One region of the Dickeya chrysanthemi NCPPB 402 genome, then DNA from elsewhere that is predicted to be linked to it. Evidence: predicted binding sites of a transcription regulator. Region 1 holds the regulator's gene; the other holds the start of a gene.
What was found. Region 1 encodes CRP, which controls carbon source genes, mostly activating them, when cyclic AMP is high. Its sites were predicted from a motif close to ATGTGANNNNNNTCACAT; they were not measured.
Positions count from the first base shown of each region.

Region 2: a site for CRP is predicted at 2,557-2,574, ahead of rhaS (HTH-type transcriptional activator RhaS). Genes of this name have one in related genera too.

Region 1 is NZ_CM001974.1:346,306-358,515, reverse strand. It holds gene kefB (glutathione-regulated potassium-efflux system protein KefB) at 1-738, opposite strand, end outside; gene kefG (glutathione-regulated potassium-efflux system ancillary protein KefG) at 741-1,292, opposite strand; gene DCH402_RS01670 (ABC transporter ATP-binding protein) at 1,416-3,335, shown strand; gene DCH402_RS01665 (LysE family translocator) at 3,401-4,006, opposite strand; gene DCH402_RS22710 (hypothetical protein) at 4,126-4,299, shown strand; gene DCH402_RS01660 (YheU family protein) at 4,296-4,526, shown strand; gene DCH402_RS01655 (phosphoribulokinase) at 4,668-5,537, shown strand; gene DCH402_RS01650 (OsmC family protein) at 5,603-6,010, opposite strand; gene crp (cAMP-activated global transcriptional regulator CRP) at 6,387-7,019, shown strand; gene DCH402_RS01640 (3-keto-L-gulonate-6-phosphate decarboxylase UlaD) at 7,119-7,763, opposite strand; gene DCH402_RS01635 (L-ribulose-5-phosphate 4-epimerase) at 7,894-8,586, opposite strand; gene DCH402_RS01630 (PTS sugar transporter subunit IIA) at 8,629-9,105, opposite strand; gene DCH402_RS01625 (PTS ascorbate-specific subunit IIBC) at 9,152-10,900, opposite strand; gene ulaG (L-ascorbate 6-phosphate lactonase) at 11,443-12,210, shown strand, end outside.
Region 2 is NZ_CM001974.1:4,084,549-4,096,758, forward strand. It holds gene DCH402_RS23205 (hypothetical protein) at 1-203, shown strand, start outside; gene rhaR (HTH-type transcriptional activator RhaR) at 559-1,413, opposite strand; gene rhaS (HTH-type transcriptional activator RhaS) at 1,582-2,418, opposite strand; gene rhaB (rhamnulokinase) at 2,768-4,240, shown strand; gene DCH402_RS18050 (L-rhamnose isomerase) at 4,237-5,493, shown strand; gene rhaD (rhamnulose-1-phosphate aldolase) at 5,518-6,348, shown strand; gene rhaM (L-rhamnose mutarotase) at 6,835-7,149, shown strand; gene DCH402_RS18065 (methyl-accepting chemotaxis protein) at 7,672-9,276, shown strand; gene DCH402_RS18070 (IclR family transcriptional regulator) at 9,373-10,179, opposite strand; gene DCH402_RS18075 (phosphohydrolase) at 10,325-11,035, opposite strand; gene DCH402_RS18080 (MFS transporter) at 11,581-12,210, shown strand, end outside.

The sequences.
Region 1 (12,210 bases):
CGCAATAAACGTGCCGAGCGCCATCGACAGACCCAGCGCATCCATGAACAACGCCGACCCCAGCACCAGCAATAGCGAGGCGGCGGTAAACACTTCGCGCACGCCCGACGCGGCGATAAAACGGAACAACGGACGCACCAGATAACGCCCGCCAATCAGCATCCCGCCGAACGCCACGACCTTCAGCCCCACCTGATTCCAGTCATCCAGTTCACCCTGAACCCCTGCCAGCACCGGAATCAGCGCCAACGCCGGGATCACCGCCAGGTCCTGAAACAGCAGCACCGAAAAACCAAGCTGGCCGGACTCGTTGCGGTTCATGCCTTTTTCACGCATCAGTTGCAGCGCGATGGCGGTGGAAGACATCGCCAACCCAATGCCGCCAATCAGCGCCGCCTGCCAGGAGAACCGGCTTAGATATAACACCCCGCCCAGCGCCGCCGCACTCAGCAACACCTGCGCCGCACCGGTGCCGAAAATAGACCGCCGTAATCGCCACAATTTGGCCGGATCCAGCTCCAGACCGATGATAAACATCAGGAATACCACGCCCAATTCGGAAAAATGCAGGATGGCTTCCACGTCACGGATAAATCCCAGCCCCCACGGGCCGATGGCGATCCCCGCCAGCAAATACCCCAGCACCGCGCCAATCCCCAGTCGCGCCGCAATCGGCACCATCAGCACGGCGACAAACAGGAACAGCACCCCGGCGTTCAAGAGAGAAGAGGTTTCCATGTTTAGGGTTCCCCATGCGGAAACGGCGACGTCAGCCAGTTGCTATAGGCTTTAGCATGCTCCCGTAACACATCAGGCGGCAATCGCCGCGCCCAATAGATAATCAGCGGCGGCAGCCAGTGCATGTGACACATGGCGGCCGTCATTTCAAATGGCCTTAATACTTCATCCATCGTGTAACGATTCACACCTGACGCACGGTACACGTCTTGTTGCTCGCCGGTCGTCACCACCGAACGCCAGTACTTTCCGGTCAGCGCATTGCCGCCTACCCCGTTGGCAAAGCCACGCGTCAACACCCTGTCCAGCCACTCTTTCAGTAATGCCGGGCAACTGTAGGTATAAAGCGGATGCTGAAACACGATCAACTGATGCTCGCGCAGCAACTGCTGCTCATGATGAATATCGATAAAAAAATCAGGGTAGTGAGCGTAAAGATCGTGCACAGTGACATGCCCAAGCTGCCGGGCGGAGTGTAATAACAGCTTATTCGCGACAGAATCCTGAGATTCCGGATGGGCAAACAGCAGCAAAATCTTTGGTGGCTGCGACATCATTCCCCTCCAGGGCGTCGTCATTGCAGGTATTTTCGGCTACCATGCGATACAGCAATAGACAGGACACGGCAGTCCTGATACCCGATCGTTAATTTAACATATTTGAACATTTGGCGCGTTATGATTGTTTTCTCCTCCTTGCAAATTCGACGCGGTACACGGGTACTGCTGGACAACGCCACCGCTACCGTCAATCCAGGTCAAAAAGTCGGTCTGGTGGGTAAAAACGGCTGTGGCAAATCAACCCTGTTGTCACTGTTAAAAGGGGAAATCAGCGCCGACGGCGGCAGCGTCACCTTTCCGCAAAACTGGGCACTGGCATGGGTCAATCAGGAAACCCCGGCGCTGGCGCGTTCGGCTATTGATTACGTGATAGACGGAGACCGCGAATTCCGCCAGTTGGAAGCCGATCTGGACGCGGCGAATGCCCGCAACGACGGCCACGCCATCGCCACACTGCACGGTAAACTGGACGCGATTCAGGCCTGGTCGATACAGTCCCGCGCCGCCAGCCTGCTCAACGGGCTGGGCTTCCAGCAAGAGCAGTTGCAACGTTCCGTCAGCGATTTCTCCGGCGGCTGGCGTATGCGCCTCAACCTGGCGCAGGCGCTGATTTGCCGTTCCGACCTGCTGCTGCTCGACGAACCCACCAACCATCTGGATCTGGATGCAGTGATCTGGCTGGAGAAATGGCTGAAGAATTACCCCGGTACGCTGGTGCTGATCTCCCACGATCGGGATTTCCTTGATCCCATCGCCAACCGGATCCTGCATATCGAGCAGGAAACGCTGTTCGAGTACACCGGCAACTACACCTCGTTTGAACAGCAACGCGCTACCCGTCTGGCCCAGCAACAGGCCATGTATCAGCATCAGCAGGAGCGGGTCACCCATCTGCAACACTACATCGACCGTTTTCGCGCCAAAGCCAGTAAAGCCAAACAGGCGCAGAGCCGCATCAAGATGCTGGAGCGCATGGAGCTTATCGCCCCGGCGCATGTCGATAACCCGTTCCGCTTTAGTTTTCGTGAGCCACAAGCGTTGCCGAATCCGCTGTTGCGGATGGAAAAAGTCAGCGCCGGCTACGGCGACCGCCTGATTCTGGACTCCATCAAGCTGAATCTGGTGCCCGGTTCACGCATCGGGTTATTGGGTCACAATGGCGCCGGCAAATCGACGCTCATCAAACTGCTGGCGGGCGAACTTCAACCGTTCAACGGCGACATCGGGCTGGCCAAAGGCGTGCGCCTCGGTTACTTCGCCCAGCATCAACTGGAGTTTCTGCGTCCCGACGAATCGCCGTTGCAGCACCTAACCCGGCTGGCGGAACGGGAGACCGAACAACAGTTGCGCGACTATCTCGGCGGTTTCGGCTTCCGGGGCGACAAGGTGACCGAATCCACCGAGCGCTTTTCCGGCGGCGAGAAAGCGCGTCTGGTGCTGGCGCTGATCGTCTGGCAGCGCCCTAACCTGTTGCTGCTTGACGAACCGACCAACCATTTGGATCTCGACATGCGTCAGGCGCTGACCGAAGCGTTGATCGACTTCGAAGGCGCGCTGGTGGTGGTGTCTCACGATCGTCACCTGATCCGATCCACCACCGACGATCTCTATCTGGTGCACGACGGCAAGGTCGAGCCGTTCGACGGCGATCTGGAGGATTATCAGCAATGGTTGCTGGATGCGCAGAAGCAGGATAATGCCGCGGATTCCGCCCCCAAAGAAAACGCCGCCAACAGTGCGCAATCAAGAAAAGATCAAAAGCGGCGCGATGCCGAGCTACGCGCGTTGACTCAGCCGGTGCGCAAACAGATTACCCAACTGGAACAACAGATGGAGAAACTGCAGGCCGCGCTGACGACAGTAGAAGAACGCCTTGCCGACGGCGCGCTCTATGACGTCAGCCGTAAAAATGAACTGACCGACTGTTTGCAAAAACAAAGCGCGACCAAGACGGAGCTGGAAAATGCCGAAATGGCCTGGCTGGATGCGCAGGAACAACTGGAACAGTTGCTGCGCGACGCCGAAGCCCAAGGGTAAGCACCATTCTGATTGAACGGCGGGCGCAATACGGTGGCCCGCTGTTCAGACGCTCTTCACGATGATTAATGCCAGATCATCAGTACGCAGGTCGCCGTCAGTAACCCCATGGCGAGATTGAATATCTTCCAGGCGCGCGGGCTTTGCAACAAACGGCCGATCATCGCGCCGAACCCCAGCCAGATAATCCCGGCCACGAGATTAACGCACACCATCGCCACGCTGATGGCCACCACCGACCCGACATAACCGTCGCCAGACAGGCTGAACCCCGCGACGGCGCCCAGCGACATCAACCAGGCTTTGGGATTGAGAAATTGCAGCAAACCGCCCTGATACAGCGGAATCGGCTTCGGCGGCGCGCTATCCGTGTCGAGTTTTTCATAAGCCGCCGTAGCAATTTTCCACGACAACCACAGCAGATAGGCGCTGCCCAACACCTTCAACGCCAGATGCAGCGAGGGATAAAGCAGGATCAGGCTGCCCAGCCCTAACGCCACCAGCAGCAGCATGATCTGCATCCCGATCATGATGCCCAGCATCAACGACATAGAGCGTAATACGCCAAAGTTGGCGGCGGAGGCGGTTAGTAGCATATTATTGGGGCCCGGCGTAATGGCGGCGACCCACAAGAAACCGAGCATTGAAAGAAACAGGCTGACGTGCTCCATGAAACGGCGGTCCTTATAACTGAAGGGACGTTCAACCTAGCAGCGAGACAGGATGCAGACAAGTATTTCGCCATGCGGCAACAGGTATCGCGGCCTCTTTTCATCGTGGCGCTCTTTTTATGAATCATTCTTCTTATCGTAATACGTGTTTTCAGCCCCTGCCGGACGGGGATTTTATCGATCTCGCTTGGAGTGAAGCGCCGGTGCAGGCGGCACATGGCACCAGCCTGAGTTGTGGCTGGAACAGCGGATCCCCAAGCTGGTTCACCCCTTATCTGGAGCAGAACGCATGATCATTCCCTGGCAAGAACTGGCACCGGAAACACTGCAAAATCTGATTGAATCGTTCGTCCTGCGCGAAGGCACCGACTACGGCGAGCAGGAGCGCACGCTCGACGAAAAAGTCGCGGACGTACGCCAACAATTGGCACACGGCGAGGTCGTGCTGGTATGGTCGGAACTGCATGAAACCGTCAATATCATGCCCCGCCGCCAGCTCAGCAGCGGTGAGCGGTATTAGCCCTGAATCAATCGGTTAAAAACGTAAATTGGCGTGTCACCGCGGTATAAACATGCTAACAATGCTCAGATATCTCTGACCGGGGTTGCCCCTATTTACCGGATTACCGGAGATTGCCCCATTCACCGGAGGTTACACACCATGTCGCACCAGCATCCGATTATCGCGGTCACCGGCTCCAGCGGCGCGGGGACTACCACCACCAGCCTGGCGTTTCGCAAAATTTTCCAGCAACTGAATCTGCGCGCCGCACTGGTGGATGGCGACAGCTATCACCGCTATACCCGGCCGGAAATGGACATGGCGATCCGCAAGGCGCGGGATCTGGGGCGCCACATCAGCTATTTCGGGCCGGAAGCGAACGATTTCAGCCAACTGGAACACACGTTTATTGAATACGGCCGCAGCGGCACCGGCCAGACCCGCAAATACCTGCACACCTACGACGAAGCCATTCCCTACAATCAAGTGCCGGGCACCTTCACGCCCTGGGAACCGATGCCGGAACCGACCGACCTGCTGTTCTACGAAGGGTTGCACGGCGGCGTGGTCACCGACCAGCATGATGTGGCGCAGCATGTCGACCTGCTGGTGGGCGTGGTGCCGATCGTCAACCTGGAGTGGATCCAAAAACTGGTGCGCGATATCAACGAGCGCGGTCACTCCCGCGAGGCGGTGATGGATTCCGTCGTGCGCTCAATGGAAGATTACATCACCTACATCACGCCGCAGTTTTCCCGTACCCACATCAACTTCCAGCGCGTGCCGACGGTAGACACCTCTAATCCGTTCGCCGCCAAAGCCATTCCCTCGATGGACGAAAGTTTCGTGGTGATCCACTTTCAGGGTCTGGACCATATTGATTACCCTTACCTGCTGGCGATGTTGCAAGGCTCATTCATTTCCCACATCAATACGCTGGTGGTGCCGGGCGGCAAAATGGGGCTGGCGATGGAGTTAATCATGATGCCGCTGGTGCAGCGGTTGATCGAAGGCAATAAAATTGATTAATAGCCGACGGTAGCGGCTTTGCAGGATGCGGCGGCAACAGGAGCAAACCGCCGTAGTCAGACGCATTAGTCCAGCGCGATCACTTCATGGCTGTGGGTCACGTTAACCGCTTTTTCCAGCATCAGCGCCACCGAGCAGTACTTTTCCGCCGACAGCGATACCGCGCGCTCCACGGCTTTATCGCTCAACCCTTTGCCGGTCACAATAAAATGCAGGTTAATGGCGGTGAACAGGCGCGGCGCCTCTTCACGGCGTTCCGACGTCAGGCGAACCTCGCAATCCACCACATCGTGACGGCCTTTTTGCAGAATAGACACCACATCGATGGCGCTGCATCCGCCTGCTGCCATCAGCACCATTTCCATCGGGCTGGGCGCTTTGTCGCCGGCGTTGCCGTCCATCAGCAGTTGATGCCCGGACGCGGATTCACCCAGAAACGTCAACCCTTCAACCCATTTCACCCGAGCCTGCATAAATTTGTCCTCAATCAATTATTTTTGAAATTTTGCACCGCTTATGTACAAAAAAGCCTGATAATCAGAGCTTAATCATGCTGAAGCGAGACAACACGAGACACTACACTCAACCTGTGTTACAAACAAAAGCGTAACCGCGTGTGTTGAGTCTTCGTCAGGCCCGCCACCGGCTTACTGGCGTCATCCGATATGCGCTGAATGATTCAGACCAACGCATCCGCAATCTGAATATGACGTGTATAGACAGCCTCAGTATATTCCCTGACGTCATTCCGCCAGAACGGAATTGAATTATAACTATGTTATCACGCCGTACAGGGAACTCTGAGCCCTGTGATTTGCGCAGTGAATTACAAACAGAGGATAACAGCGAATGGTTCTCGGCAAACCGCAAACAGACCCGACTCTCGAATGGTTCCTTTCTCATTGCCACATTCACAAGTACCCATCGAAGAGCACCCTTATTCATCAGGGTGAAAAAGCAGAGACGCTTTACTACATCGTGAAAGGCTCGGTTGCCGTGCTAATCAAGGATGAAGAAGGCAAGGAAATGATTCTGTCTTATCTGAATCAGGGCGATTTTATTGGCGAACTTGGCTTATTTGAAGATGGGCAGGAACGCAGTGCGTGGGTGCGGGCGAAAACCGCCTGTGAAGTCGCTGAGATTTCCTATAAGAAATTCCGCCAGCTAATTCAAGTCAACCCGGATATTCTGATGCGGTTGTCATCGCAGATGGCGCGTCGCCTGCAAGTTACATCGCAGAAAGTCGGTAATCTGGCGTTCCTCGACGTAACCGGTCGTATCGCGCAGACCTTGCTGAACCTGGCTAAACAGCCGGATGCCATGACGCACCCGGACGGTATGCAAATCAAGATCACTCGTCAGGAAATCGGCCAGATCGTCGGCTGTTCCCGCGAAACCGTCGGCCGTATCCTGAAGATGCTGGAAGATCAAAACCTGATCTCCGCCCACGGTAAAACCATCGTGGTGTACGGTACGCGCTGATCCCCATCCCTCATCCGACAGGGCGGCCATCTGGCCGCCCTCCTTGTTTCAGACCGTTGTACCATCCTAACGCACCTGTCTGGCATCCACGTTCGCGTCTTACCAGTACTTGTTGATCTCGGTACGCAACGCCTCTGCGGTGGCTTTGCCGCTCTCAGACGCGAGGGCGCGACCGGCGATAAACGCCTTGGCGCTGATGCCGTCAAACAGGTGGATATCCTCCGGCACGATGCCGCCGGTAATCGACAGCTCAAGCCCCAGCTCAGACAGCGCACGCATTCTGCCAAGATCGGCGGAAGTCCAATTGACGCCGGCCAGCTCCGCATCGCGGGAACGGTGGTAAATGGCCTGGGTAATCCCCATCGCAACCCACTGTCTGGCGTCATCCAGATTCCAGTTGCCGTACAGTTCAATCTGGATCTCCCCGCCGAATTCATCAGCCACTTTCTTACAGGCGGCGATAGTGGCCACGTGCGCGGCGGCGGACACCGTGATCCAGTTAGCACCGGCGGAAAACGCCATGCGCGCCAAAATTGCGCCGCCGTCGGTGGTTTTCATGTCGCAAACGATAATGTGGTTCGGATGACGCTCACGCAGGGTACGCACCGCCGCCATCCCTTCGGCAAAAGCCAGAATCGTCCCGACTTCGATAATATCGACAAAGCCGCCGACACGTTCGGCAATCTCTACAGCGGTACTCAAATCCGTCGAATCAAGGGCAATTTGCAGCATAGGTTTGGTCATAATGCGATTTCCTTTCCAATCGTGAAAATATCGGGATCTCTGACTTGAGGGCGAGCGCAGCCCGTGGCCGATTGCCACTGTTTATTTCAAGCCGTTATTGCAATGACATCATGTTACGTGTGCGGGCTATTCAGCGCTGGCCGTAATAGGCATTGGCACCGTGTTTCCTGAAATAGTGTTTATCAGAAAGCGCCTGATCAATATGAATGTCCGCATTAAGCAGCCGGGTCGAAAACGCCATGGCGGCGACTTCTTCAAGCACCAGTGCATTATGCACCGCATCCAGCGCATTTTTCCCCCAACAGAACGGCGCATGGCCGGTAATCACCGCGCCGGGCACCGCCAGCGGGTCAAGACCGCGGCGCTGAAATTCTTCCACGATCACCAGGCCGGTATTTTTTTCATAATCATCGGCTATCTCGCCCTCGCTCAACGGGCGGGTACAGGGAATATCACCGTAGAAATAATCGGCATGGGTGGTGCCGAGCGCCGGAATATCCCGACCGGCCTGTGCCCAGATGGTGCCGTGGCGCGAATGGGTGTGCACAATACCGCCGATATTGCCGAACGCGCTGTAAAGTGCCAGATGGGTGGCAGTATCGCTGGAGGGATTAAGGTGCCCTTCCACCACTCGCCCATTCATATCCACCACCACGATATCGTCGATGGTCATCTGCTCGTAGGAAACCCCCGAGGGTTTGATGGCGATAACCCCCAGCTCGCGGTCAATCTGCGACACATTGCCCCAGGTCAGCGTCACTAAACCGTGACGCGGCAGCAGCAGGTTGGCGTCCAGTACGATAGCTTTCAGTTGCTGATACATCGTTGTTTCTCCTGCGCCCCTTACAGAGCGCCTTGTTACCGCTTATGCCGTTTGGGCCAGCGCCTTATCGATGACGCTGAACACCTCTTCCCGGCTGGTGCAAGCCCGCAGCTTGTCGAGGTTGATTCCGCTGTCGCTGTGCTCGTCTTCAAGTACCTGAGTCACTTCCATCAGCCCTTCCATATGCTCATCGGAGGTACTGCCCGCCAGCGTGATCAGCACATCCACCGGCTCGTCTTCTCCCTCGAATTTAACCGGTGCGGTGAGCGTCACCAGCGCAAACGCCGTACGGTTGACGCCGTTTTCCGGCCGCGCATGGGGCATGGCGAATTGCGGAGCGATCACGATATAAGGCCCCATTTTCTCGATACTGCTGATAATCGCTTCGTGATAGCGGGGCTCGACGGCGCCGGACGCAATCAGCATATCGGTGCCAAGCTTGATGGCCTCGCGCCAGTCCGCCGCACTGGCGTGAAGCAGCACGGAGTCATTGTCGATTAACGATTGTTTGAATTTCATATGCGTCTCCTTGCCTGTCCCCTCGCAGAGGGGAAGGCGTGATTGGTTAACCGGCAAAATTTTTCTTGATAAGCCCCAGCAACTCGTCGCCAAACGACTGCGGATTAAGCATGTTTTGTACTCCCAATACGAACTTACCTTCACCGGGGTGCATTTCTCCGGCCAGATGTTTGGACGAGACGATGATGTCGGTGGTCGAGAGTTTGGATTTGTAATCTGCCACGGCGCAGGAGTCCATGATGTGCGGTACTCCCCGTTGTTCGAGAAACTTGCCGATCTTCATTTTCATCATCATGGAAGAGCCCTGCCCGTTGCCGCACACGGCCAGAATGCGCACGGCGCGTCCGTCGGCCGGCATGGCCGGTTGTGATTCGACCGGCTCGGCATCAGCAGCGGCGGCGGCGGCAGGTTGTGCGCGGTCTTCTTCCTGACGCAGGGTGCGTGACGCGAAGTACATATAAACGCCGGCGCCGGCCAGCAACACAAAGAAGAACAGGGATGAGAACGACAGCCCCTGCATAATGGCCGGGAACACCAACGCCCAGTCCGCCATACCCATCCAGCCGTTAAAACTGGTGCCGTTATGGGTAAACAACTGAATCGCCCAGGCGGAACCCAATACTTCAATGATCCCCATAACGAAACAGATCTTCATTACCGCCCGCCAGCCGCCGAAGTGGTTGGCAAATACCCCGATGGTGGCGTTAGAGAAGAACATCGGAATAAAGCCGGGGATGATCATGATGGATGCGTTAAACAACAGCAGGCCGATCACCGCCAGGAACTGTCCCAGCGTGCCCCAAATGAAGCCGAACACCATCGCGTTGGGGGAATAGGCATAAATAGCGGCGCAATCAATCGCCAATACGGCATTGGGGATGACGCGCTCGGAGATCCCTTTGAACGCTTCGGACAGCTCGGCCACGAACATACGCACCCCGGCCACAATCACCTGAATCGCCACCGCAAACCGAAGGCCGGTTTCCAGAATATAAATGGTCCAGTGGGTCGAGCCCGCCATTTTCTGCAGGTTATCAAGACCGAACGACAACAGAATGATGCCGAAGAAAACCGTCATCACAATGGCGGTAGCGGTAATGCTGTCGTGGAAAATGTGTAGCCATTTCGGCAGTTTGAGCTGATCAACGCTGTCTTCTTTGTCGCCCAGTTTGGGTGCCAGTTTGGTTGCTACCCAGGAAGCCACCTGCTGCTGGTGACCGATAGAAAACCCCGCCCCGCCGGTCACAGCCTGGGTCGGCTTGAACATGATGTTGGACGAGATCCCCCAATAAAGCGCCATGATCACCGCGGTATAGAGGATGGTTTCCCACATGGAAGCCCCCATCACCACGTAGAACACCGCCACCAGCCCCACCTGCTGAAACATGATGTGGCCGGTCAGCATGATGGTGCGAATGCCGGTGATGCGCCGGAATACCACCAGCAGGATATTCAGGCCGAGCGCCAGCAACACCGCATACCCCACCCAGGAGTAACGGCTCCCCATGGTTTCCATGGTCGCCATCATGGTGGTGTAAGGGTCGATAACCGAACCGGTCAGGTGGTGATACTCGGAGATTTTGTCGATCACCGGCTTGAAACCGGATACCAGTGTGGTCGACCCGACTTGCACCAGCATAAAGCCGACGATGGTTTTGACCGTTCCTTTAATCACCGTCGTACCGTCACGCCGGAGCAGCAGATAACCGATGCACGTTACCAGCCCCAGCAATAACGGGGCTTTAGTCATCACCTGGCTGTAGAAAATGTAAAAAATGCTGTAGAGGGTTTCCATAACGTTGCTCCGTCCAAAATGAGGACAATGACACTGCTATTGGATTGCTATTGGAGTAGTGGACTACGTCCCCACCCGTCCAGATATGGCTTGCTTTCATTCCGTGGACGGTGGACAACATTGGCCCCCGCCCTGATAAACTCAAAAACAATCATATTTCATCAAAAAATGATTTTTTGTGATGAATGTCTTGCGCATAAAAATCTCTTCATTGCGGTATTCAGATTGAAAAAAGCTCACATTTGCGAATGATTTCTCCTGTCATCCAGCGATATCGCACGCTTTTTTCTGCTTACCCAATAAATAAAAAATCAAATAAAACAAAATAATAAATAAAAACCCGCGGGTTTCGCACAGGAAAAGTTTTGTCCATATCACAAAATAATCACGACAATCATTGATAATCAAAAAAGCCGTTGATATAGTCACAAAAAATCACGACCAATCATAGACGCGCAGTCATGTGCGCCATGTCATTATCCGATGACCCGCTGTCGGGTTCGCCAGCGCAGTGCGGCATCCAAACCAGAAAGGTACGTCCGATGAGCAAGATTGATGAGATCACCCGTGAATCCTGGATACTGAGCACCTTCCCTGAATGGGGCTCGTGGTTAAACGAAGAGATTGAGCAGGAAGAAGTTAAGCAGGATACCTTTGCCATGTGGTGGTTGGGGTGCACCGGCATTTGGCTGAAATCAGCCGGCAATACCCATATCTCCATCGATTTCTGGTGCGGCACCGGCAAGAAAACGCACGCCAATCCCTATATGAACAAACAGCACCAGATGATGCGCATGGGCGGGGTTCGCAAGCTGCAACCCAACCTGAGAACCTCGCCGTTCGTACTCGATCCCTTCGGCATCAAACAGCTCGACGCGGTACTGGCGACTCACGACCATGCCGATCACATCGATGTCAATGTAGCGGCCGCCGTATTGAAAAACTGCGGTTCCCACGTGAAATTCATCGGCCCCAAAGCCTGCGTAGAACTCTGGCAACGCTGGGGCGTCCCGGCTGAACGCTGCATCGTGGCGCGAGTCGGCGATGAGATTCCGGTCGGCGACATCGTGATTCAGGTTCTGGATGCGTTTGACCGCACCGCGCTGGTGACGCTGCCGGCCGGCGTATCGTCAAAAGACAAGAGCATTCTTGATGGCATGGACGATCGGGCCGTCAACTATCTGGTCAAAACCTCCGGCGGTAACCTGTATCACTCCGGCGATTCTCACTACTCCAACTACTACGCCAAACACGGCAACGACTATCAGATCGACGTCGCCTTGCTTTCCTACGGCGAGAACCCGCGTGGC
Region 2 (12,210 bases), 930 kb from region 1:
ACACTTACCCGATCCCTATGCCCAAAGAGCAGGTTACGCTGCTTTTCAAGTTGTCTGCCGCATTAGGTATTCGTGATCCAGAAGATCTTTATATCTCGTCCATGTTGATTATTGAGCTGATAACCACAATAGCGGCCTATATCTTAATCATGAAAACATGGCAACGATATAATAACAAAACAAAAATTGATGGAAATTTATGATTTTTATTAAAACCACATTATTTAACAACATCATCAAGATGACTATTAAATCTAAAAAAATCTTCCATTATACTCTAAAGAAACTCCTATTTATTGCTTTATTCCTTCTGGCTATTCGCTATGTCCATACTTACCCTGTCCCACTGACTCGGAAATAAACCGATCTGTTAGTAACACTATCAGAAAACGTGGGCTGGAAAGACCCTGAATTGTTCTACATCACGGTGATGTCAATTATCGATCTGATCGCCGCTACGCTCGCTTATGTAGCGATCATAAAACTCTGGCGTTATTACCGCACCTCGCGTTCAACACGTCAGCCTTTATCGAAATAATAATAACCTCCCCCCTACCTTCACACCTTGCCGCCGGCCTGAAAACGCTGCCGGTAACCGCTGGGGGTAACGCCGAACGCCTGATGGAATACCACGGAAAAATAATTGCTGTCGTCAAAACCGCATTCGGCCGCCACTTCACTGATGGTTTGCCGGTTGTGGCGCAGTAATTCCATCGCCCGACACAGCCGCAACTGACGCAAATACTGCGCTACGCTCATGCCGGTCTGTTGTTTGAAGCGACTACGCAGGCTACGCATACTGAGGCCGTGCAACTGGCAGAAATCCTCCAGCCGAAACGGCCGGGCGATACTGGCGCGTAGCGCATTCATCAATAGGTCCAGTTGCTGGGCATCCGCCAGTTGGGTGCTTTCCGGCGCGTAGCGATAACGCAGCGCCAGCAGCGCAATCTGCAACAGCAGCACTTCGCTGAGCTGTAGCGACAGCGGGTCCGACTTCATGCACTCTTGCGCCAGATTTTCCACTTTGTCGCGCAGCGTATCCATGCTGTGGGTCGCCAGACGCCAGTAACGCTGCTGCTGCGGCACCTCGCCGCCGGGCAACAGGTTTTGCCAGTCGGTAGGCAGCGTCAGGCGATCTCGGATATAGAGGATGTTGTCCAGCTCCAAATCATGCACCGATTCGTAGCTGTGACGATCGCGGGCGGAGACATAAAACAGATCGCCGCAGGTGATGCGGTAAGGCACGTCATTCCACAGGTGCAGACCATTGCCGCGCCAGACAATCACCAGCTCGTCGAAATCGTGATGATGCAACGGAAACGCCGGCTGCGGGCTGCGCTCCGCCACCGTGACCGTGTTTTTATCGGTAAGAAAGTAATCTTCCGTTCGTAACTTCAACCCGCGGGATGGCACAGCCTGTCGCCCCTGTCACGTTAGAGCCTATCCCAGTAGGGCTATTTCACTTGCCATTTTGGCCCTGGGCAGTGCTCGAAATCCTCACGTACTACGTGTACGCTCCGGGTTCTGCGCGCTGTCTGTGCCCAAACTGGCTGCGCCAATAACGCCTAATGGGATAGGCTCTTAGTCCTCACACAGCGCCTGATGGCGCAACGCTTTAGGGGCCAGCGAAAAGGCTTTGCGGAACTGGGTGGAGAAGTGATTACTGTCACTGAAACCGCAATCATGGGCGATGGTGGTAATCGAGTCATCGCTGTGCTGCAACCGACGCCGCGCTTCCAGTAAACGCAAACGGTTCAGATAGCGTTGCGGCGTCATACCGGTGCGCTGCTTCACCTGCCGGTGCAACGTACGCAACGACAATGAAAAACGATCCGCCAGCGTTTCCCAATCCACCTCTTCGCAATAGTTATGCTGCAACCAGCCCAGCAACGCCTGAATCCCCAGGAGTTCACTGCCGTCGCCCTGCGTCTGGAAACTCTTTTGCCGCAACAGAACCAGGATCTGCAGGAACAGGCTTTCGCTGGTTGCGATATCTTCCGGTCGGTCGCGATGCGCCAGCGCCGCCAGTTGCAAAATCAGCTGTTTGACTTGTTGCTGAGTCGCGGCATTCAACTGCCATTGCCCCAGCCACTCGCCATTCGCGCCATACGGCAGAAACGGCGCAATATCCGACAAAAAGCGGAAACCGCGCGGCGACCGATACAACACATTGGTCAGATGCAGCTCTTCCACCTGCTCAAACAGATGACGATCGTTGTCCCGTACGAAAAACACCGCCCCGCTGCATAACGCGAAGGGTTGATCGTTGAACACGTGCACACCGGCGCCTTGTTCCACCAGCACGATTTCCCAGAAGTCATGATAATGTTCGGGAAATGCGCCCTGCGGCATCCGGGGTTCCACGGCTACCGTCGCCGCCTGTGAAGCAAAAAACTCTTCGCCATGAAGTTGTGTCATGTCGTCTTTCCCCCTTCCGCCTGACTGATCCGCCTGTCAGGATAGTAATCAGAAGGGAAGCCCCTGCGCCTTAAAATAGCGCCGCGACATTGCCGCCGCGAGGTTATTTTTTCAAGATCCAGCCGTTAAATCACTGAAATGTGGTTAGGATCACAAGCATTTGCCGCCGTCGCCAAGGCGCTTATCCAGCGACTATCTCCACAAATCGTGAACTGCTTCACAGTCAACTTTGCCATTTTGCCAACCCCATTTTTCAGATGGCACTCACCCAAAGGTACCGCCGCCCCAACTTTCCTACACTGCCGACTATCGTCACCAACACACCCTAATTACCACGGAGAGAACGGCAATGGCGGTCAGGTATTATGTGGCAGTCGATCTTGGCGCATCCAGCGGACGAGTGATGCTGGCGTCGCTGGAGACCGAAACCCGCCAGTTGGCGCTGGAGGAAATTCACCGTTTCAGTAACCCGCTACGGCAGTGGCAGGGGCATCACCTGTGGGATCTGGACGAGCTGGAGAGCCAGATTAGACACGGGCTTGAGGTCGTCGATGCTCGCGGCATTCACCCGGTCAGCATCGGCATCGATAGCTGGGGAGTAGACATGGTGCCGCTGGACCGGCAGGGTAACCGGCTGGGCCTAAGCTACTCGTACCGTGACCATCGTACCGACGGTCAGATGGCGCAGGTTATCGCCGAACTGGGCCGCGAACGCCTTTACCGACAAACCGGCATTCAGTTTTTGCCGTTCAACACCCTCTACCAACTGCGGGCACTGCGCCGGCAAGAACCGGAGGTCTGGGGGCAGATAGCCCATTTGTTGATGATCCCGGACTATTTCCACTACCGGTTGACCGGCCAAATGGCGTGCGAATACACCAACGCCAGTACCACGCAATTACTGAATCTACACAGCGGCGACTGGGACCACGGCCTGCTGGATTATCTCGGCGTGCCGCCCAACTGGCTCGCTACGCCGCATCAGCCGGGCCAGCGAGTCGGTGACTGGGTGGCGCCCAGCGGTCGTGCCGTACCGGTCGTGACCGTCGCCACGCATGATACCGCCAGTGCGGTCGTCGCCGCCCCGCTGACCGATGCAGACAGCGCTTATCTCAGCTCCGGCACCTGGTCGCTGATAGGCATAGAAAGCCGCGAACCGCTGACCGGCCCGGCAGCGCTGGCCGCCAACATCACCAATGAAGGCGGCGTCGGCGGCCGCTACCGGGTACTGAAAAATATTATGGGGCTCTGGCTGTTGCAGCGGGTCTGTCAGGAGCAGCAAGTCACGGATCTGCCGGCGTTGCTTGATGAGGCCGCCGCGCAGCCGGGGTTTGTCAGCCTGATTAACCCGAACGACGAGCGGCTGATTAATCCGCCCTCCATGAGCGACGCCCTGCTCGAACTCTGCCGTGAACACGGCCAGCCGCAACCCGTTGGCACCGCGGCGCTGGTGCGCTGCATTCTGGATAGCCTGGCGCTGTCTTACCGTCAGGGCTTGCTGACGCTGGGTGTGCTGCGCGGCGCGCCGTTACGCCATTTACATGTGGTCGGCGGCGGCAGCCGCAACAGCCTGCTGAACCAACTGTGTGCAGACGTCTGCCAGGTGCCGGTGCTGGCCGGCCCGGTTGAAGCCTCCACCCTCGGTAATATCGGCTGCCAGCTGATAGCAGAGGGCGCCGTGGCGGACCAGGAAGCCTTCCGCCGTCTGCTGACCGACAACATACCGCTGCAAACTTTCGTCCCCCGACAGAATTGTGATTTTGCTGATCACTGGCGCCGCTTTCAGGCGCTGTGTCAGATTAACGAGGAGCTCACCGTATGAATACCGCGATAGAAACCGCCTGGCGTCTGGCCAGAGAACGTTATGCCCGACTGAATATCGATGTGGATGCCGCACTGCGCCAGCTCGATCAAATTCCGGTCTCCATCCACTGCTGGCAGGGCGATGATGTGGCCGGTTTTGAACACGGCAGCGGTGCGTTGACCGGCGGTATTCAGGCGACCGGCAATTATCCCGGCAAAGCGCGCAACGCCACCGAATTACGCGCCGACCTGGAGCAGGCATTTCGCCAAATCCCCGGCCCGAAACGCCTCAATCTGCACGCCATCTATCTGGAATCAGCAACGCCGGTAGCGCGTAATGCCATCGAACCACAGCACTTCAGCAATTGGGTAGCGTGGGCCAAAGAACACCAACTGGGACTGGATTTTAACCCAACCTGTTTTTCGCATCCGCTCAGCAGCGACGGCTTTACCTTGTCGCATCCGGATGAAAACGTGCGTCGTTTCTGGATTGAACATTGCCAGGCCAGCCGCCGTATTTCCGCCTGGTTTGGTCGTGAGTTAGGCACCGCCTCGGTCATGAATATCTGGATCCCGGACGGCATGAAAGACCTGACCGTCGATCGGCTGGCGTTTCGTCAGCGGTTGCTGGCGTCACTGGACGAAGTGATCGCCGAAAAACTGGATCCGGCCCACCATATCGATGCCGTAGAGAGCAAACTGTTCGGATTAGGCGCGGAAAGTTTTACCGTCGGTTCCGGCGAGTTTTACATGGGGTACGCCACCAGTCGCCAGACGGCGCTCTGTCTGGATGCCGGCCACTTCCATCCCACCGAAGTGATTTCCGACAAGATCTCCAGCGCTAGCCTGTTTGTGCCGCGCCTGTTGCTGCACGTTAGCCGCCCGGTACGCTGGGACAGCGACCATGTGGTGTTGCTGGATGACGAAACTCAGGCCATCGCCCATGAAATCGTGCGTCATAACCTGTTTGATCGGGTACACATCGGGCTGGACTTCTTCGACGCCTCCATCAACCGTATCGCCGCCTGGGTTATCGGCACCCGCAACATGAAAAAAGCGTTGCTGCGCGCACTGCTGGAACCAACCGAAACCCTGCGCACGCTGGAACAAAACGGCGACTACACCGCCCGGCTGGCGCTGCTGGAAGAGCAGAAATCGCTGCCGTGGCAGGCGGTATGGGAACACTACTGCCAGCAGCATGACGTCACGCCCGGCAGCGACTGGCTGCAATCCGTTCGTCACTACGAAAACACCGTTCTCTGTCAGCGTTAATCTGTCAACGTTTAAGGATTCATCATGCAATCAATTCTCTCCTCCTGGTTTGTACAGGGAATGATCAAAGCCACCAGCGATATGTGGCTTAAAGGCTGGGATGAGCGCAACGGCGGCAACATCAGCCTGCGCCTGACCACAGACGACGTGACGCCGTTTGAAAGCGATTTCTATCCGCAACCGCGCCATGAAGCGCTGTCTCAGCCCATGCCGGAATTGGCAGGCTGCTGGTTTATCGTCACCGGGTCCGGCAAGTTCTTCCGTAACGTACAACTGGACCCGACGGACAATCTGGTGCTGTTGCAGGTGGATGCCGACGGCCGCGGTTACCGTATTTTCTGGGGGCTGACCCACGGCGGCCTGCCGACCTCGGAGCTGGCGGCCCATTTCCAGTCGCACATCGTGCGTATGAAGGTCAGCGGCGGGCGGGATCGGGTGATCATGCATTGCCACGCCACCAACCTGATCGCGCTGAGCTATGTGCTGGAACTGAACAGCGCCGCCTTCACCCGTGAACTGTGGGAAGGCAGTACCGAATGCCTGGTCGTATTCCCGGACGGCGTAGGGATCGTCCCGTGGATGGTGCCGGGTACGGATGCCATCGGCGATGCGACGGCCGAACAAATGCAACACCACTCGCTGGTCTTGTGGCCGTTCCACGGTATTTTCGGCACCGGCCCCTCGCTGGATGATGCCTTCGGCCTGATCGACACCGCGGAGAAATCGGCGGAAGTGATGGTCAAAGTGCGCTCGATGGGCGGGAAAAAACAGACCATCTCGACCGAGGAACTGATCGCACTCGGCCAGCGCTTTGGGGTTACACCGATGGCCGCCGCCTTACACCATGCCGGATAATCGGCGGCGTAAGGCATTGGCGATAGCGCGCCATAACGGATAGGCACGCCGCCCCGCAGAATACCATGCCGGCAGCAGCGACCGCCGGGCTCAACAGTAATGGTGATGACAGGTGAAACCGGGTTGTCGCACGCTGTCGGCATGGGACTCAAGGATGTTTCCCGCTGGGTATATACCCCAAATAATTCGAGTTGCAGGACAAAACGCGCTGCGTTTTGAACAACGCAACGCGTTGGCCCTTTAGGGCAAGGCTCATTAGAGCCTTGTAACGCGGCAACTGAGTGAACCCCCAGGCGCTTACTCAAGTAAGTGACTGGGGTGAGCGACAAATCTGCCGGGAGCAGATTTGAACGCAGTTGGCTGCGGCCCTGAAAGGGCGAGGCCCAGGGATGGGCCGAGTAATAAAGCCAACACACCTGCAACTTGAAGTATGACGGGTATAAACGCGCGTTGTTGTGCCCGATGATGCGCCACAGGATGACAAACATGTTGAGAAAAGCATTGGTAATGCAGGTTTTTCCTGAGAGTCACGACGAATATCAGCGTCGCCACAACCCGATCTGGCCTGAGCTGGAAGCGGAATTAAAAGCACACGGCGCGCACAGTTACAGCATATTCCTCGACCCGACGCGCAACCTGTTATTCGCGTATGTGGAAATCGAATCGGAAACACGCTGGAATGCCATCGCCCAGACCGATGCCTGCCAGCGCTGGTGGAAATACATGAAAGAGGTGATGCCCGCCAATCCGGATAACAGCCCGGTCAGCGCCGAACTGAAAGAGGTTTTTCATCTGGCATAATATATACCCAAAATAATTCGAGTTGCAGGAAGACGGCAACTGAGTGAACCCCCAGGAGCTTACTCAAGTAAGTGACTGGGGTGAGCGACAAATCTGCCGGGAGCAGATTTGAACGCAGCTGGCTGCGGCCCTGAAAGGGCGAGGCCCAGGGAGGGGCCGAGTAATAAAGCCAACACATCTGCAACTTGAAGTATGACGGGTATACAGGTTGTGTCCCGCCATGATGCGGAACACAACCACATTCAGGCACAACCGCCGCGATAATTAACGCTCATCACCCTGCGATGATTATTTTTATGAAATCGCATCGTTAACGAATCGTTTCTTTTTTAATTATCTCACCCCGCTGACATTTTCTTTATTCACAGAAACAGTAAAAAGTCACACACTATCGTCACAAAACCGCTGTTCCAAAAATAAAAAACAATTCATCAAAATGACGACTTGCCCCTATGAAGGGAATAAATTTTTGAATTACCATGCCGTTAATTAAAGATACTTTCCCTTGCCAAGAACACCATGATGAAAAAATTCTCGCAATTAACTGTCTTTTCCAAGCTGCTGTTCGGATTTTCCATACTGATCGTTATGATGCTATTTATTGGCGCAGTCTCTATTTATCAACTCGGCGCCAACAACGAGCGCATCAAAGATTATCGCGACAATCGCCTGCCGGGGGTGCGCTACACGCTGGAGATGCGCGGCGTCTTGTCCGAATTGCGTCTGCAGCAAATTCAATACATCTCCTCACAAACACCGGATGAACGAGAAGGCCACCGCAAGGAACTGTTGCAGAATCAGGATATATTTTTAACCGCGCAGGCAAATTACGCCAAATTGGTGAAAAACGACACGCAGGATAAACAAGCCTTATTCAGCCAGATAACCGACAACTTTAAGAATTTCGTCGATGTGAACGCCAAAGTCATTGAGGCGGTCAACGCGGCAAAACTGGACGAAGCCAGTAAAATTAGCGGTGCAGTTTCCTCTAAGTACCGTTCCCAATTGATGAAAGATCTGGCGAAACTGGTGGAGATGGAAATCGCCAGCGGCGATCAGGCGGCGGCCGCATCGGATGAGGGGTATCGCAGCGCATTTTATACCCTGGTCGGCTTGTTACTGCTGGCGATGATCGCAACCGGCGTTATCGCTACGCTGATCGCCCGTAACCTGTCCCACCAGTTGGGTGGTGAGCCGGCGTATGCCGTCGACATCATGAACCAGATTGCCGCCGGCAACCTCAACACCCTGATCAATCTGCGTGCGGGCGATACCCAGAGCTTGCTGGCAACGATAAAAAACATGAATGAAAAGCTGGCGGCTATCATTCACGCTATCGTAAACGGCAGCGAATCCATCTCACTGGCGGCCAGCGAGATAGCCCAAGGCAACAGCGACCTGTCGCAACGCACCGAAGAGCAGGCCGCGTCACTGGTGCAAACATCGTCCAACATGCAGCAGATTACCGAAACCGTAAAACGTAATGCCGACAACGCCCATCAGGCGAGCGAACTGGCGCGCCAGACGTCGCAAACGGCTGTGCACGGCGGTAACGTGGTAGACGACATGCTCAAGCGTATGCATGAAATCTCCGACAGTTCGCAGAAGATCGTCGATATCATTTCGGTGATTGAAGGCATCGCTTTCCAGACCAACATTCTGGCGCTCAATGCCGCCGTGGAAGCGGCCCGTGCCGGTGAGCAAGGCAAAGGATTCGCCGTCGTCGCCGGAGAAGTGCGTAATCTGGCGCAGAAGAGCGCCAACGCCGCCAAAGAGATCAAAACGCTGATCGAAGGCACGGTAGAAAAAATTACCGATGGTTCACGTCATGCCGATACCGCCAGCCAGGCGATGGAAGAGATCGTCTCGTCGGTCACCAAGGTGACGGATATCGTGGCGGAAATCTCGATGGCGTCCAACGAGCAGCATCAGGGGATTAAGGAAATCAGCGTCGCCATCGACCAGATGGACCGCGTGACGCAGCAGAACGCCGCGTTGGTTGAGCAAGCCGCCACCGCCGCCCAGTCCATGACGGAACAGGGCGAGCAGTTGCGCGACTCGGTTCGTTTCTTCCAGTTAGCACCTCAACAGTTAGCACATCAGCAATCCGCATTCCGTCTTAACTGACGTAAACAAACGGGCCGTCACATGACGGCCCGTCTTTATCTCACCCTGTTTTACCCGGTGTGTTCCGTTATGCTCTGCCACAAGGCATGAGAATATTCACTCGTCATTAGGCAGGGTTTTCAACGCCTGAGAGAGTGCTTCCGCCGTCTGACGTAATGGCGTCAACAAGGTATCTTCGTCGATTTGGCAGAGCTTGACCGAAGAGAGCGATAATGAAATGGCGTACTTCACCCGCTGACGCGCATCAAATACCGGGGCGGCGATGCAAGAGACGCCAACCTCATGCTCTTCCCGATCAAACGCCACCCCACGCTGACGAACATCTTCCAGTTCCCGCTTCATGTGTCCAGGGTCGGTAATGGTATAAGGGGTCAGTTTACGGATGTGCGGGTAATGGCGGCCCCAGTACGAAAAGAACGCCTCTTCACTGTCGTCGGCCAGAAACAGTTTCCCCATCGCCGAGCTGAATAACGTCATCTGCTGCCCCAGATAAGCACGGGTGCGCAACATACCGATAGTCGGTTCCAACTTGTGGATCAGAATGCCGTAATCACCGTCGCGCCTGGAGAAATTGACGGTTTCCCCGGTCACTGCATTCAACGCCTGCAAAGACGGCGCAATCAACCGAAGCACCGCGGGCGGCGCCAGCGACGTCTGCCCAACGGCAATAAATCGGGTGGTTAAACGATAACTGCCCGCCGCCGGCGCCGGGGTCACGTAGCCACATGCCTGCAACCCCTGTAGCAGGCGATGCACCGTGCTTTTATTAAGCTGGGCCAGCCCGGCCAAATGCGCCAGCGGGCAACCGTTAGGGTAATTGCTTAAAATTTCCAGCAGCAAAAATCCCCGCAGCAGGCTTTGGTTGCCTGTGGGTTTATCATCACCATGCGACAGCGCGCCCATCCATCCATCCCTCTGACTGAATAGTTTCGCTTATCGATAGCATGATTTGACATAATATGACGTGATCCCTGCCGCTCTACGTTACATCGCCGCCGCGTTGCATCACAGAGACAGAAAAAAGACGCCGGGATTACCCGCAACCGTATCAGGCCAACCAGGGATGCCAGGCGCTAAAGTACTCCCGAACCTGCGGATCCAGCCGCGTCGGATCGCCACCGACTTCCCCGGACAACTTGGCAAGAAAATCCACCAGCCAGGACGCGTTGGCTTCAGCGATACGTTTGCCCTCTGCCGTGTTCATGGTTTCCGGCAATTTCATCAGCTTGATGCGAAAATGATCCAGCGTGTAGAGACGATCATCCGGCTCACGCTCGCAGGCAAACAAATCCTGCGGATCAAACAACGAGCGACCCATCATGCCCGCGACATAAAACACCCGCGCCAACCCTAACGCACCCAGCGAGTCGAGCCGATCGGCATCCTGTACGATTTTCGCTTCCAGCGTTTGCGCGGTTATACCGGCGCTAAAACTGTGCGCCTCGACGGCATGACACAGCGCCGGATGCAGCGAGTGGGGAAAGTCGGGAAAATCCTGCGACAGAATACGCACAGCCTCTTGCGCCGCCATACGCGACGCCCGGCTACGATCAGGATGATTCTTCGGAACCAGCACGATGTCATGCAGGTACGCCGCGGCGATAATCACCCGCAAATCGCCGCCTTCCTGCTGCTGGATTCGCCGGGCGCTATTCGCCACCCGCACCAGATGATGATGGTCATGCGCGCTATCCACGGAGTCCGCCAGATGTCGGGCCACGTATTGACTAAGAGCCTGTTCAAAACCGAGTAAATCCATACCGTACTTTTCTCCTGCGTCAATCCCTGTCTGTCATCAAAGCATAACCAAAAAGTCATGACAGCAACATGACGGATACGCTCAGCGCTGCTCTTCGATATTGATAATAAGCGGTAAAATTATTGAGATAAAAAATGTTTATTACCCGTTTTGTCAATAAATAAACATTTACTTTCTCGGCCACACATTATTATATTTAGGTGCTTATACCCGTCATACTTCAAGTTGCAGGTGCGTTGGCTGCGTTCGTTCACCCGAATCACTTACCTGAGTAAGCTCATCGGGATTCTCTCTCTTGCCGCCTTCCTGCAACTCGAATTATTTTGGGTATATACGGTGTCGTAGCGTTTATTTTTTATCTCCGCTTACGTCATTTTTTTAATTTACAAAACATGACCTGATATACCCCCAATAATTCAAGCAGCAGGACAGCGGCAACGCAGCTCATCCCCTGGCGTAGGAACATGTGCCCAGGATAGGCAAGGAAAGCCGATGTACCCGACACTTGCAGTATGGCGGGTAATACTGTCAGGGGTATTTATCCCATGAGTCCGGTTTTGCTATTTTTTCTCACATTGGTGTTTATCGCTGATGGCCTGATGGTGTTCCTTATTCCGGTACTGGTCTATGCTGAAACGCAAAGCCTGACCTATTCCGGTTTGTCTTACATGTTATGGTGGTTACCGCGAATTGTCTTGACGCCGGCACTCGGCGTATTGATTGACCGTCTGGGCGTTCGCCCTGTTTCTATCGCTTCAGATGCGATCAAAGCGTTCGGTTGCCTGCTGCTCTGTCTGGTGCTGAATTTTGCCGAACAACCACTGATACTGGCACTCACCTGCGGGTTGCTGGGTGCCGGCGTGTCCATCGGCAATGCGCAAACCATTACCGCCGTGGAAAAGCTGATCGCCGCCTACAGCCGTCATATCGATCGGGATGCCAATCTGTTGAGCCGGTTAGATTTGCTGGGCATGGTGCTGGGGCCGCTGGTGGGCATGTTGTTATATGAATACGGTTTTCTGACGCTGTTGTACATCGCGGCGACACTCTATTTATGCAATGCCTATTATTTCCTTACCTCTCGTTTGTTTAATTTTACACCGGATTTTTCACCGAAAAATAAAATCAGGCCACCGAGTTCGGAAAAAACGAGATTATTCCCTTTACTGATAATT